Regions from separate parts of the Streptomyces griseochromogenes genome, predicted to be linked through region 1. Evidence: riboswitches for the same ligand, from Rfam matches in the RefSeq annotation. Region 1 holds a riboswitch; the other holds the start of a gene.

Region 1 (7,241 bases):
CGGGCGGTCACGGTCTCGATCGAGACCGTCGCGCGCATCTTGAAGGTGCCGCGGCCGGTCGCGTACGCGTCGCGGATGCCGTCCAGGCCGACGACCCGGCCGCCGGTGGGCAGGTCGGGGCCCGGGACGTGCTTCATCAGCGCGTCCAGGTCCGCGTTCGGGTGTCTGATCAGGTGGCGGGCGGCGGCGATGACCTCGCGCAGGTTGTGCGGCGGCATGTTCGTCGCCATGCCGACCGCGATGCCCGAGGAGCCGTTCACCAGCAGGTTCGGGAAGGCGGAGGGCAGCGCCACCGGCTCCTGCTCCTGGCCGTCGTAGTTGGGCGTGAAGTCGACCGTGTCCTCGTCGATCGACTCGGTCATCAGGCTGGTCGCCTCGGCCATCCGGCACTCGGTGTACCGCATGGCGGCCGGCGGGTCGTCGTTGCCCAGCGAGCCGAAGTTGCCGTGGCCGTCGACCAGCGGGACGCGCATCGAGAACGGCTGGGCCATGCGCACCAGGGCGTCGTAGATCGACGCGTCGCCGTGCGGGTGCAGCTTGCCCATGACCTCGCCGACGACGCGCGCGCACTTCACATAGCCGCGGTCGGGGCGCACGCCCATCTCGTTCATCTGGTACACGATCCGGCGGTGCACCGGCTTGAGACCGTCGCGGGCGTCCGGCAGGGCGCGCGAGTAGATGACCGAGTACGCGTACTCAAGGTAGGAGCCACGCATCTCGTCCACGACGTCGATGTCGAGGATCTTCTCCTCGTACGAGTCGTCGGGCGGCGGGGTCTTCGTGCTGCGGCGGGCCATCCTGCCTGGCTCCTTGCTGAAGCGTTTGACGGATCTGACGCAGACCATTGTGGACCGAGGTACTGACAACCCGGGCCACGACCCGGTCTCCACGGCCGGGCCCGACTCCGGGAGCGGCTCGGCAGGGTGCCGGAAAGCCGTCCCGCGGCACCTGTCACGCGGGCCGCGCGATCCGCTGTGGGCGTACGTCCGGCGGGAACTTCGCCGATGCCTCGCGCGCTTGCATACAGTGGCAGGACCGGCAGGAAAACAGCGGTTTCTTTCGACCGCCTCCGCTCGCGAAGGGACGTACATGCCCATGGGTCACACGACCACAGCCGAGGCAGGCTCCGGGGGCCTGACAGCGACCGAGCACCGCCTGGCCAACGGTCTGCGCGTGGTGCTCTCCGAGGACCACCTGACCCCGGTGGCGGCGGTCTGCCTCTGGTACGACGTCGGTTCCCGCCACGAAGTCAAGGGGCGTACCGGCCTGGCTCACCTTTTCGAGCACTTGATGTTCCAGGGCTCGGCCCAGGTCGAGGGCAACGGTCACTTCGAGCTGATCCAGGGCGCCGGCGGCTCGCTCAACGGCACCACCAGCTTCGAGCGCACCAACTACTTCGAGACCATGCCCGCCCACCAGCTGGAGCTGGCCCTGTGGCTGGAGGCCGACCGCATGGGGTCGCTGCTGGCCGCCCTGGACGACGAGTCCATGGAGAACCAGCGGGACGTCGTCAAGAACGAGCGCCGCCAGCGCTACGACAACGTGCCCTACGGCACCTCCTTCGAGAAGCTGACCGCCCTCGTCTACCCCGAGGGGCACCCCTACCACCACACGCCGATCGGCTCGATGGCGGACCTGGACGCGGCCACCCTGGAAGACGCGCGCACGTTCTTCCGCACCTACTACGCGCCCAACAACGCGGTGCTCTCCGTCGTCGGAGACATCGACCCCGTGCAGACCCTCGCCTGGATCGAGAAGTACTTCGGGTCGATCCAGTCGCACGACGGCAAGCCCGAGCCCCGCGACGGCACCCTGCCCGAGACCGTCGGCGAGCAGCTGCGTGAGGTCGTCGTCGAGGAGGTCCCGGCGCGTGCCCTGATGGCCGCCTACCGGCTCCCGCACGACGGCACGCGCGCGGCGGACGCGGCCGACCTGGCCCTCACCGTCCTCGGCGGCGGCGAGTCCTCCCGCCTGTACAACCGGCTCGTGCGCCGCGACCGTACGGCCGTCGCGGCCGGCTTCGGCCTGCTGCGCCTGTCCGGCGCGCCCTCGCTCGGCTGGCTGGACGTGAAGACCTCCGGTGACGTCGAGGTGCCGGTGATCGAGGCCGCGATCGACGAGGAGCTGGCCCGGTTCGCCGAGGAGGGCCCCACGCCCGAGGAAATGGAGCGCGCCCAGGCCCAGTTGGAGCGCGAGTGGCTGGACCGGCTCGGCACGGTCGCCGGCCGCGCCGACGAACTGTGCCGGTACGCCGTCCTGTTCGGCGACCCGCAGCTGGCCCTCACCGCCGTACAGCGCGTCCTGGCGGTGACCGCCGAGGAGGTCCAGGAGGTCGCCAAGGCCCGCCTGCGCCCCGACAACCGCGCGGTCCTCGTCTACGAGCCGAAGTCCCCGGAGACCGTCCAGGACGCCGACGTCCCCGAGGACCCGGAGCACGAGGCGACCGTAGAGGCCGGCAACGACAACGAGGAGACGGCCAAGTGAGCGAGCTCGCCACCATGGACTTCCACCCCCAGCCGCAGCCCGGCGAGGCCAAGCCCTGGGCGTTCCCGGCCCCCGAGCGCGGCACCCTGGACAACGGGCTGACCGTTCTGCGCTGCCACCGCCCCGGCCAGCAGGTCGTCGCCGTCGAGGTGATGCTGGACGCGCCTTTGGACGCCGAGCCGGGAGGTATGGACGGCGTCGCGACGATCATGGCGCGGGCCTTCTCCGAGGGCACCGACAAGCACTCCGCGGAGGAGTTCGCCGCCGAGCTGGAGCGGGCCGGTGCCACGCTCGACGCGCACGCCGACCACCCCGGCGTCCGTATCAGCCTGGAGGTCCCGGTCTCCCGCCTGGCCAAGGGTCTCGGCCTGCTCGCCGACGCGCTGCGCGCGCCCGCGTTCGCCGAGAGCGAGGTCGAGCGGCTGGTCCGCAACCGCCTGGACGAGATCCCGCACGAGCTGGCCAACCCCTCCCGCCGGGCCGCCATGGAACTCTCCAAGGAGCTGTTCCCGGCGACCTCGCGCATGTCGCGCCCGCGCCAGGGCACCGAGGACACGGTCGAGAAGATCGACGCGGCGGCCGTACGCGCCTTCTACGACCGCCATGTGCGGCCCGCCACGGCCACCGTGGTGGTGGTCGGCGACCTCACCGGCACCGACCTGGACGAGCTCCTCGCCGACTCCCTGGGCGCCTGGACCGGCACCCCGGGCCAGCCGCGGCCCGTGCCACCGGTGACGGCCGACGACACCGGCCGCGTCGTCATCGTCGACCGGCCCGGCGCCGTCCAGACGCAGCTGCTCATCGGCCGGATCGGCCCCGACCGGCACGACCGGGTGTGGCCCGCCCAGGTGCTCGGCACGTACTGCCTCGGCGGCACCCTCACCTCCCGCCTGGACCGCGTCCTGCGCGAGGAGAAGGGCTACACCTACGGCGTGCGCGCCTTCGGGCAGGTCCTCCGCTCAGCCTCGGAGGGCACGGGCGCCGCGATGCTCGCCATCAGCGGCTCCGTCGACACCACGAACACCGGTCCCGCGCTCCAGGACCTGTGGACGGTGCTGCGCACCCTCGCGGCCGACGGCCTGACCGACGCCGAGCGCGACGTCGCCGTGCAGAACCTCGTCGGGGTGGCGCCGCTGAAGTACGAGACCGCCGCGGCCGTCGCCGGCACCCTGGCGGACCAGGTCGAGCAGCACCTGCCCGACGACTTCCAGGCGACGCTGTATCAGCAGCTCGCCGCCACCGGCACCGTGGAGGCCACCGCGGCGGTCATCAACGCCTTCCCGGTGGACCGCCTGGTGACCGTCCTCGTCGGTGACGCGGAGCAGATCAAGGCGCCGGTGGAGGCGCTCGGCATCGGCGAAGTCAGCGTCGTGGCGGCCGAGTAGCGACCGGACGGCGCGACGCGCGCGTGGGGGCCCTGACGACCGACGGATCGTCAGGGCCTCTTGCCGTGCATCACCCTTCACCAGATGTCCGAATTGGGCAGAGGCTGCCCGTCTGGCCTGTGGGATGCGCTACAAAAGCCCGGATCCGTTTGAGGATCGAAAGCCGGGCCCTTTAGCGTCTTCCGGGCTGTCCGTCAGGCAGTGCGCCGCGCCCGCGGCACCGGACAGTCATCGCCGAGTCCCCGTACGGCGCGAGCCAGGGGAGCCGGGGACCCAACCGCAGTCCCTGGGGTGAATCGGACGCCCGCGCGCGAGCGAGGGGGTCCGTAGGAGACCTTCCTGCTCCGAACCCGTCAGCTAACCCGGTAGGCGAGAGGGAAGGAAAGGACCAGCCACTTCATGGCGTTCATGTGCGCCACCGGGAAGCATCGCAAGCCCGGCCGGGCCAAGCGCACCACCGCTCAGGCGGCCGGTATCGCGGCCCTCACCAGTACCGGTGTCGTCGGCACCCTCGCGGCCACCCCGGCGCTCGCCGCGGACGACTCCGCCGAGCAGACCGGCCTCACCCCGGTCATCGCCGTGAGCGACACGCTCGCCCACCAGATCGACGAGCAGGCCTCCGCGCAGAAGGAGGCCGCCGAGCAGAAGGCGGCCGAGGAAGCCGCGGCCAAGGAGGCCGCCGCAAAGGTCAGGAAGGACCGCGAGGCGCGGGCGCGCGCCGCCCGCGAGGCCGAGCGCAAGCGCCTGAACGCCTTCGTCGCCCCGATCGCGAACTCGTACGTCTCCACCGGCTACAAGGCCAGCAGCTCCCTGTGGTCCTCCGGCTCCCACACCGGCATCGACTTCCACGCGGCCAGCGGCACGACCGTTCACGCGGTCGGCTCCGGCACCGTCGTCTCCACCGGCTGGGGCGGGGCGTACGGCAACCAGATAGTGATCCGGATGGCGGACGGCATGTACACCCAGTACGGCCATCTGTCGTCCATCGGTGTCACCGTGGGCCAGAAGGTCACCCCGGGCCAGCAGATCGGCCTGTCCGGCGCGACCGGCAACGTCACCGGACCGCATCTGCACTTCGAGGCCCGTACGACCCCCGAGTACGGCTCGGACGTCGACCCCGTCGCCTACCTCCGTGGGCACGGCGTGAACGTCTGACGACCGCACGCACGACATCCGAAAGCCCCGGCTCACACGCCGGGGCTTTCGTCGTTTCTCACCGAGCCCGCATCATCCGCTGTCCAAAAAATATCCATGGATTCCGGCCCGCCGTCGGAAATTCCGGCCGATTGCAATAGAGTCACGGAACACACGTCCATCGTCGACGTTTCACGGGGATTAATGCGGAGGTCGGTCATGCGTATTCCGGCGCACTCGGTATGCACGGCGATCCGGGACGACATCGTCGCGGGTGTCCACGAGCGCGGCGGCCGCCTGACCGAGGAAGTACTGGCCCGCCGCTACGGGGTCTCGCGCGTCCCCGTCCGTGAGGCTCTGCGCACCCTGGAGGCGGAGGGCTTCGTGGTGACCCGCCGGCACGCGGGCGCGTGCGTGGCCGAACCGACCGAGCAGGAGGCCGCGGACCTGCTGGAGATGCGCGTGCTGCTGGAGCCCCTCGGCGCCCTCCGGGCCGCCCAGCGGCGCACCGAGGCCCATCTGAAGGTGCTGCGCGGCCTGGTCAGGCTGGGCCAGGAGCGGGCCAGGCGGGGCAGCAGCGAGGATCTGCGCTCCCTGGGGGGCTGGTTCCACGAGACGCTCGCGCAGGCCTCCGGCAGCCATTCGCTGAGCTCGACGCTCACCCAGCTGCGGCACAAGATCGCCTGGATGTACACGGTGGACGCCCCGGCGAACCCCGTGGAGTCCTGGGCGGAGCACGGCGCCATCGTGGACGCGGTGGCGCGGGGCGACGGCGAGCGCGCGCGGGTGATCGCGTCGCATCACGTCGAGCGTGCGACGGCCGTGCACCGGTTGCGGGCCTCCCTGGGCGGTGGCCGGGTGGAGCGTGTGAGGAACTCGCAACATGCCGTAAACATGCCGAGCCTGCGGCATTAACATGGGCACCGTATACAAAGGGGGGGATATTTGGGTGCCAGGTATTTCCCGTTGCCCCGTTCGCCGAGTTTCGTGCATTCGCGATGGCGCGCCCTTCGCATGCCTGCGATAAACCCGGCGCGCCTGCGATAAACCAGTCCGGTCCCCTGCCGAAAACGCGGAAGCCGCGTCACCCTTCCGGACGACGCGGCTTCACGGCACGGCTCAGACCGTCTCGGGCAGCTCCTCGAGGCCTTCGGCGACCAGCTTGGCCAGACGGTCCAGGGCGGCGTCCGCGCCCTCGGCGTCGGAGGCGAGGACGATCTCCTCGCCACCCTGGGCGCCCAGGCTGAGGACGGCCAGCATGGAGGCCGCGTTGACGGGGCTGCCGTCAGCCTTGGCGATCGTCACCGGGACGCCTGCGGCCGTGGCGGCTCGGACGAAGATGGAGGCGGGTCGGGCATGGAGGCCCTCGGCCCAGCCGACGTTGACGCGGCGCTCAGCCATGTGTTGCTGCCCTTCACTGTTCAGGGTTGTCTAGACCAGTTTCCCATATCGCGAAGCATGCCCGGAGCGGTCCTTCGTCCCGCCCCGAGTGTCGCCGGACCGCGGCCTCGGTCCGGCTTCCGTCCTCCACAGACTGCCTCGCGCCGTTGTCGTACGCGAGCCGTACTCTGGGGCCCATGCAGAGCCCGGCGGACCGGCATGACCGGCACGAGTACCCCGCCCACTGGGAGGCGGACGTGGTGCTGCGCGACGGGGGTACCGCGCGCATCCGGCCCATCACCGTTGATGACGCCGACCGCCTGATCAGCTTCTACGAGCAGGTCTCCGACGAGTCGAAGTACTACCGCTTCTTCGCGCCGTACCCGCGACTGTCCGCCAAGGACGTCCACCGCTTCACGCACCACGACTTCGTGGACCGGGTGGGACTCGCAGCCACCATCGGCGGCGAGTTCATCGCCACCGTACGCTACGACCGCATCGGCGCCGACGGTCTGCCCGCCTCGGCTCCCGCCGACGAGGCCGAGGTCGCCTTCCTGGTCCAGGACGCCCACCAGGGCCGCGGGGTCGCCTCCGCCCTGCTGGAGCACATCGCGGCCGTCGCGCGCGAGCGCGGCATCCGCCGCTTCGCCGCCGAGGTGCTGCCCGCCAACACCAAGATGATCAAGGTGTTCACGGACGCCGGGTACACCCAGCAACGCAGCTTCGAAGACGGCGTCGTACGCCTGGAGTTCGACCTCGAACCCACCGACCGCTCCGTCGCCGTGCAGCACGCGCGGGAGCAACGCGCCGAGGCCCGCTCGGTACGGCGGCTGCTGGCACCGGGCTCCGTCGCGGTCG
Region 2 (7,241 bases), 7.5 Mb from region 1:
GGAAGGCCCTGTCCCAGGCGTCCGCGGAACTCCACGTCGACCTCAACCCGCGATACGGCGCCTGGGACGTGCAGAAGAGCAGCCGTGTGGACGCGAAGACGCCATGGGTGCGGGACCTCACGACGGGGACGCAACAGCAGCCGGCGTAGCCGCACAGAAGCGGGAGCGAGCGGACGGGGCTTGCCGCCGAGCCGGCCTCGTCGGGGCGGCGGTGAGCAGGGACGGCGCCGGTCTGAGCAGGGATGCCGGTCATACGATCACATGACCCGCTCGACCCTGTGGACAACCGCGCCCGCGCCTTCGCGCCGTGGGTTACGTTCGGAGCGTGAACGAAACCACCCCCGAAGCCGCACCCGGCCGCATCGTCCTGCTCACCACCAGCCACCGGGTGGCGCCCGGCCTGCTGTCCTGGCCGGCATGGCAGGTACTGCGCGCCGCCGACGCCGTGCTGTGCGCGGACGGCGCGCATCCGCAGCTGCCGTATCTGCGCGAGGCCGGGATATCGGTGGCGGAGGCGTCCCCCACCGCCGAGGAGCTGGTCGAAGCCTGCGCGGGCGGGCGGACGGTGGTGGTCGTGGCCATGGGTGAGGGAGAGCCCGCCCTCACCGACGGCCTGGCCCGCCTGGCCGGCACCGGCCGCGTCCGCATGCCCGAGCTGGAGCTGCTCCCCGCCTCCTACGACCTGCCCGGCGCCCGCCTCCTCGACCTCGTCCAGGTCATGGACCGCATCCGCGCCGAATGCCCCTGGTCGTCCCGCCAGACCCACCTGGGTCTCGCGAAGTACGGCATCGAGGAGGCGTACGAACTGGTCGAGGCGATCGAGGCCGGCGACCGCGAGGAGCTGCGGGAAGAGCTGGGCGACGTCCTGCTCCAGGTCGTCTTCCACTCCCGCATCGCCGAGGAGGACCCGGACGCGCCGTTCTCCATCGACGACGTGGCCGGCGGCATCGTCGCCAAGCTCATCCACCGTCACCCGCACGTCTTCGGCGACGAGACGGCCGAGACGCCGGAGGACGTCAAGGAGCACTGGCTGCGCACCAAGGCGGAGGAGAAGCGGCGTACCTCGGTCACCGAGGGCGTCCCGCTCGGTCAGCCCGGCCTCGCCCTCGCCGCCAAGCTCGCCTCCCGCGCCCGCACGGCTGACCTGGACGTGCCCCTGCCCCAGGGCGAGGGCATCGGCTACGAACTGCTGGCACTGGCGGTGCGCGCCGAGGCGGACGGCGTGGATCCGGAGGCGGCACTGCGGGCGGCGGCGCGGGTGTACCGGGACGCGATCAGGAAGACGGAGGGCTGATCGGGCGGAGGACGAATTCCGCAGGGGGACTTGGGGCACACGGGGCGTCAAGTAGTGGCCCTCTCACTACCGTTGAGCCGGGCGCCGAGGAGTACGCGGACACATCACCGTATGTGTGGCTCGCGGTGATGGGCGCCGCGGCCGACGACGGACCCGCCACGGTCGACGCCGTGGCCCGGGCGGCGCACCGGGAGGTCTCTCCCCGTGCGGAGGTGGGCGTCGGCGAGGCCAGGGTGGTGCTCAGTCATCTGCTGCGCCGATGGGCCGGCCACCGGATCCGCCAGGCTGCCGCCGCCGGCCACAGGAGAGCCGTGACGGACCTCGCGTCCGCTCCCGATACCGTCAAGGAGTGACCGAGCAGCTCCACCCCCCGACGGCCCCCGACCTCTTCACCTGGGAGTTCGCCACCGACCCCTACCCCGCCTACGCCTGGCTCCGCGAGTACGCCCCCGTGCACCGGACGCGGCTGCCCAGCGGGGTCGAGGCCTGGCTGGTCACGCGGTACGCCGACGCCAAGCAGGCCCTCGCCGACCAGCGGCTGAGCAAGAACCCCGCGCATCACGACGAGCCCGCGCACGCCAAGGGCAAGACCGGCATCCCGGGCGAGCGCAAGGCCGAGCTGATGACGCACCTGCTGAACATCGACCCGCCGGACCACACTCGGCTGCGCCGGCTGGTCAGCAAGGCGTTCACGCCCCGCAGGGTCGCCGAGTTCGCGCCCCGGGTGCAGGAGCTGACCGACCGCCTCATCGACGGGTTCGCCAAGACCGGCTCCGCCGACCTCATCCACGAGTTCGCCTTCCCGCTGCCCATCTACGCGATCTGCGACCTGCTCGGCGTCCCGCGCGAGGACCAGGACGACTTCCGGGACTGGGCGGGCATGATGATCCGGCACGGGGGAGGGCCGAGAGGCGGGGTCGCGCGGTCCGTCAAGAAGATGCGGGGCTATCTCGCCGAGCTGATCCACCGCAAGCGCGAGGCGCTGCCCGCCGAGCCCACTCCCGGCGAGGACCTGATCTCGGGCCTCATCCGCGCCTCCGACCACGGCGAGCACCTCACCGAGAACGAAGCCGCCGCCATGGCCTTCATCCTCCTGTTCGCCGGCTTCGAGACGACCGTCAACCTCATCGGCAACGGCACCTACGCCCTGCTCACCCACCCCGAGCAGCGCCACCGCCTGCAGACCTCCCTGGCCGCCGGGGAGAAGGACCTCCTGGAGACCGGAGTCGAGGAACTCCTGCGCTACGACGGCCCGGTGGAGCTGGCGACCTGGCGGTTCGCCACCCGGCCGCTCACCATCGGCGGGCAGGACATCGCCGCCGGCGACCCGGTGCTCGTCGTGCTCGCCGCCGCCGACCGGGACCCGGAGCGGTTCGCCGACCCGGACGTGCTGGACCTGTCCCGCCGGGACAACCAGCACCTCGGCTACGGCCACGGCATCCACTACTGCCTGGGCGCCCCCCTCGCCCGGCTGGAGGGCCAGGCCGCTCTCGCCACCCTCCTGACCCGGCTCCCCGATCTGCGGCTCGCGGCCGATCCGGCCGAGCTGCGCTGGCGTGGCGGGCTCATCATGCGCGGCCTGCGCACACTCCCCGTGGAGTTCACGCCCGCCCCCTGAACACACCGGCCGAGGCGAACCGTCCGACGTTCAATACCGTGATCTTCACGTGATCTGCGCGGCATTAACTTGTGACAAGTGATCGTCTGCCTATACGTTCACCCATCAGCGTGGCGCTCCGAGTTCCATCCGCCGCGCGGTCCCCGTTGTCGCACGAAAGGCATCCGCATGCTCTCCGGGAACGGCCGTCACCGTCGCCCCCGTCAGGCCCCGGCCCTCCTCGTCGCGGCCGGAGTGACCGGCTCCGCCATCGCCATCCCGTTGCTCGGTGCCGCGAGCGCCAGTGCGGCGGACGGCACCACATGGGACAAGGTGGCCGAGTGCGAGAGCGGTGGCTCCTGGAGCGCGGACACCGGCAACGGGTACTTCGGCGGCCTGCAGATATCCCAGGACGACTGGGACAAGTACGGCGGCACCGCGTATGCCTCCAGTGCCGACCAGGCGAGCCGTTCGCAGCAGATCGCCGTCGCCGAGAAGATCCTCGACGACCAGGGCACCACCCCCTGGGCCACCTGTGCCCTCCTCTCCGGTCTGACCTCCAACTCCGGCTCCGTGGACGTCGACACGGGCGTCGGCGGTTCCGGCTCGTCGCAGGAAGGCGACTCCCAAGGAGCCGATGGGCCGTCAGAATCTGGAGATAATTCCGACTCGTCCGGACTTCCTGATTCGCCGTCTTCGTCCGACTCGTCCAAGGGTGAGAAGGTCAAGCCGTCCCCGAGTGAGAGCAAGGACACCGGCTCCGAGAAGGGCAAGGAGAAGGGGAAGGAGAGCGGCGAGGGCAAGCGCAAGGGTGCCGATACGCCTAAGTCCGACAAATCCTCTCGTCCTGACCCCGGGAGCGAGCAGGGCAGCGAGTCCCCCACCGCGGACCCCGCAAGGGAAGACTCGGACAATTCCAATCAGACCGGCGGCTCTTGGAGCCTGGTCGACACCGGCGCCCTCAGCAGTGGCGGACGTCACCGTGGTGGCAGTGCGGACGAAACCGCGGCGAACGGTCAGAGTGCCGCTCCGTCCGGCCGTCACGCCTCCCGTGACGCCGGCACCTACACCGTCCGCGAGGGAGACACCCTCTGCTCCATCGCCGACTCCCTTGACGTCGACGGCGGATGGCGCGCGCTCTACGCCGAGAACAAGAAGGCCATCGGCGCCGACGCGAACCAGATCGCTCCCGGTCAGACCCTGGATGTCGGTACGGAAAACGGTGGAAAATAGCGGGAGTTGACGCCCTGCTTCACGGCTAATGTCCGGTTTGGTGAAAGTGTGGGATGAGTCTCAGAAGCCCTGATCGTCTTTGAAATTCCGCCGAGCGCATGTCTACGGTCGAGGCCGCTCGTCACCACGAGCCCCGGCCATCGCAACGCCGAGTCCTGCCAGCGATCGCCCGGGAACAGTCGTCGCGTCATGCGCCGTAGGCAGGAGCGGGGGACCCAAGGTAAGTGCCGGGCCCGGCAGTTGAGGCTGCTGGAACCGGCTGGGGGTGAAGCCGTGCCTCTTCGGGAGGTGCGGCCGGGCAACTCAACCGGCCCGAACCCGACAGCTCACCTCGCAGGCGTCGGTGAGGGGATCGATCCATGCTGTTTTCCGGCAAGGGCAAGCACCGTCGTCCGTCCAAGGCCACCCGGGCCATCGCGCTGGCCGGTGTCACCGGTGCCGTCGTCGCCGCCCCGCTGATGGCGGCCGGCAACGCCTCCGCCGCCACCACCTCGGAGTGGGACGCGGTCGCCCAGTGTGAGTCCGGCGGCAACTGGTCCATCAACACCGGCAACGGCTACTACGGCGGCCTGCAGTTCTCCGCCTCCACCTGGGCCGCGTACGGCGGCACCGCCTACGCCGCGCAGGCCAACCAGGCCACCAAGGCGCAGCAGATCACGGTCGCCGAGAAGGTCCTCGCCGCCCAGGGCAAGGGCGCCTGGCCGGTGTGCGGCACGGGCCTGTCCAGCACCCCGTACAACGGCTCCGCGCCCACCACCACGTCGAAGAGCGCCCCGGCGAAGACCACCGCGCCCAGCACCCGCTCCACCGACACGCAGGCCGCCACCCGCTCCACCGAGCGCACGGCCCCGGCGAAGAGCAAGACCGTCACCACCCCGACCGGCAAGAAGGTCAAGAAGGGCGACGGCGAGTACAAGGTCGTCAAGGGCGACACCCTCAGCTCCATCGCCGAGAAGCACCACGTCAAGGGCGGCTGGCAGAAGCTGTTCGAGCTGAACAAGGACATCGTCGAGGACGCCAACCTCATCTACCCGGGCCAGCAGCTGCACCTGAAGTGACACCTGGTTCCCACCGCAGCCACAGCGCTCTCACAAGGCCGTCCCCCACGCTGAAGGCCTCGTGAGGGTCATCCCCCCCGTCCCCACGGGCTCCCCGTCCCGGCGCGTGTTCCCCCGTACGCGCCGGGACGGGGCTGTTTTCGCTTCCGGCCCCGCCGCTCCCGCCCTGTGTTTCCCCACTGTTCGGCCGGGTCTCATCCGGAAGCCTCTTTGTTTCGCACGAGAACAAAAGGTACCGTCGGCGTGTCCACGGGACGGTCGGTCGGTGGCCGACGCCCCCGGGACGGTTAGGCTCTAGTCGCAAGGCACACCAGCCCCGCACTACCAGCGTCACATCCACGAAGGAGATGCTCGTGCCGTCCATCGACGTCGTCGTAGCCCGGGAAATCCTGGACTCCCGAGGCAACCCCACGGTCGAGGTCGAGGTCGGCCTCGACGACGGCAGCACGGGTCGTGCCGCCGTTCCGTCCGGCGCCTCCACCGGCGCCTTCGAGGCCATCGAGCTGCGCGACGGTGACCCCAACCGCTACCAGGGCAAGGGCGTCGAGAAGGCCGTCCTCGCCGTCATCGAGCAGATCGGCCCGGAGCTGGTCGGCTACGACGCCACCGAGCAGCGCCTGATCGACCAGGCCATGTTCGACCTGGACGCCACCGACAACAAGGGCTCCCTCGGCGCCAACGCCATCCTCGGTGTCTCCCTCGCCGTCGCCCACGCCGCCTCCGAGGCCAGCGACCTCCCGCTCTTCCGCTACCTGGGCGGCCCGAACGCGCACCTGCTGCCGGTGCCGATGATGAACATCCTGAACGGCGGCTCGCACGCCGACTCCAACGTGGACATCCAGGAGTTCATGATCGCCCCGATCGGCGCGGAGTCCTTCTCCGAGGCCCTGCGCTGGGGCACCGAGGTCTACCACACGCTGAAGAAGGTCCTGAAGAACAAGGGCCTGTCCACCGGACTCGGCGACGAGGGCGGCTTCGCCCCGAACCTCGGCTCCAACCGCGAGGCCCTCGACCTCATCCTCGAGGCCGTCAAGGAGGCCGGCTACGCCCCCGGCCAGCAGATCGCCCTCGCGCTCGACGTCGCCGCCTCCGAGTTCTACAAGGACGGCAAGTACCTCTTCGAGGGCAAGGAGCGCTCCGCCGCCGAGATGACGGAGTACTACGAGGAGCTCGTCGCGGCCTACCCGCTCGTCTCCATCGAGGACCCGCTGTTCGAGGACGACTGGGCCGGCTGGAAGGTCATCACCGACAAGCTCGGCGACAAGGTCCAGCTGGTCGGCGACGACCTGTTCGTCACCAACCCGGAGCGCCTGGCCCGCGGCATCGAGGACGGCGCCGCCAACGCGCTGCTCGTGAAGGTGAACCAGATCGGCTCGCTGACCGAGACCCTGGACGCCGTCGAGCTGGCCCAGCGCAGCGGCTTCAAGTGCATGATGTCCCACCGCTCCGGCGAGACCGAGGACGTCACCATCGCCGACCTGGCCGTCGCCACCAACTGCGGCCAGATCAAGACCGGCGCCCCGGCCCGCTCCGAGCGCGTCGCCAAGTACAACCAGCTGCTGCGCATCGAGGAGATCCTCGACGACGCGGCGGTGTACGCCGGCCGCAGCGCGTTTCCCCGCTTCAAGGGCTGACCCAACCTGGCGTAAGGCCTAGCCAGTCGTACGTACGTCCCCGTACTCGGTCCCGTACCGTGTGCGGGGACGTACGCGCGTGGAACGGGAGGCGGGGAACATGGCCGTGAAGGACCGGGACCGGTTCTCCACCGCGACCAGGCTCAGGCTGCTCGGCGAGCAGACGGCGGCCCGGGTCTACCGCTCCCAGACCAAGCGCCAGGCGCGCCGCTCCCGGCTCACCGGCCGCGCCGCCCTGCTCGCCCTGGTGCTGTGCACGCTGATCGTCGCGCTCGCCTACCCGATGCGGCAGTACGTGTCCCAGCGCGCCGAGATCGCCGACCAGCAACGGCAGCAGGAGCGGGCCCGCAAACGCGTCGAGCAACTGCGCGACCTCAAGGCGCGCTGGCAGGACGACGCCTACGCCAAGCAGCAGATCCGGCGTC

Evidence for each region. Region 1 has a riboswitch for cyclic di-AMP ahead of AVL59_RS10405 (M23 family metallopeptidase). Riboswitches for the same ligand answer to the same signal wherever they lie in the genome.
Region 2: another riboswitch for cyclic di-AMP. It lies ahead of AVL59_RS43270 (transglycosylase family protein); the one in region 1 lies ahead of AVL59_RS10405 (M23 family metallopeptidase).

The regions. Positions count from the first base shown of each region.
Region 1 is NZ_CP016279.1:2,412,557-2,419,797, forward strand. It holds gene AVL59_RS10390 (DNA gyrase/topoisomerase IV subunit A) at 1-797, opposite strand, end outside; gene AVL59_RS10395 (M16 family metallopeptidase) at 1,090-2,484, shown strand; gene AVL59_RS10400 (M16 family metallopeptidase) at 2,481-3,869, shown strand; cyclic di-AMP (ydaO/yuaA leader) riboswitch at 4,092-4,256, shown strand; gene AVL59_RS10405 (M23 family metallopeptidase) at 4,269-5,024, shown strand; gene AVL59_RS52040 (hypothetical protein) at 5,057-5,224, opposite strand; gene AVL59_RS10410 (GntR family transcriptional regulator) at 5,223-5,918, shown strand; gene AVL59_RS10415 (HPr family phosphocarrier protein) at 6,123-6,404, opposite strand; gene AVL59_RS10420 (bifunctional acetate--CoA ligase family protein/GNAT family N-acetyltransferase) at 6,581-7,241, shown strand, end outside.
Region 2 is NZ_CP016279.1:9,941,259-9,948,499, reverse strand. It holds gene AVL59_RS43295 (SurA N-terminal domain-containing protein) at 1-149, shown strand, start outside; gene AVL59_RS43290 (nucleoside triphosphate pyrophosphohydrolase) at 326-1,294, shown strand; gene AVL59_RS43285 (hypothetical protein) at 1,408-1,647, shown strand; gene AVL59_RS43280 (cytochrome P450 family protein) at 1,644-2,912, shown strand; gene AVL59_RS43275 (LysM peptidoglycan-binding domain-containing protein) at 3,081-4,124, shown strand; cyclic di-AMP (ydaO/yuaA leader) riboswitch at 4,307-4,479, shown strand; gene AVL59_RS43270 (transglycosylase family protein) at 4,484-5,182, shown strand; gene eno (phosphopyruvate hydratase) at 5,530-6,816, shown strand; gene AVL59_RS43260 (FtsB family cell division protein) at 6,917-7,241, shown strand, end outside.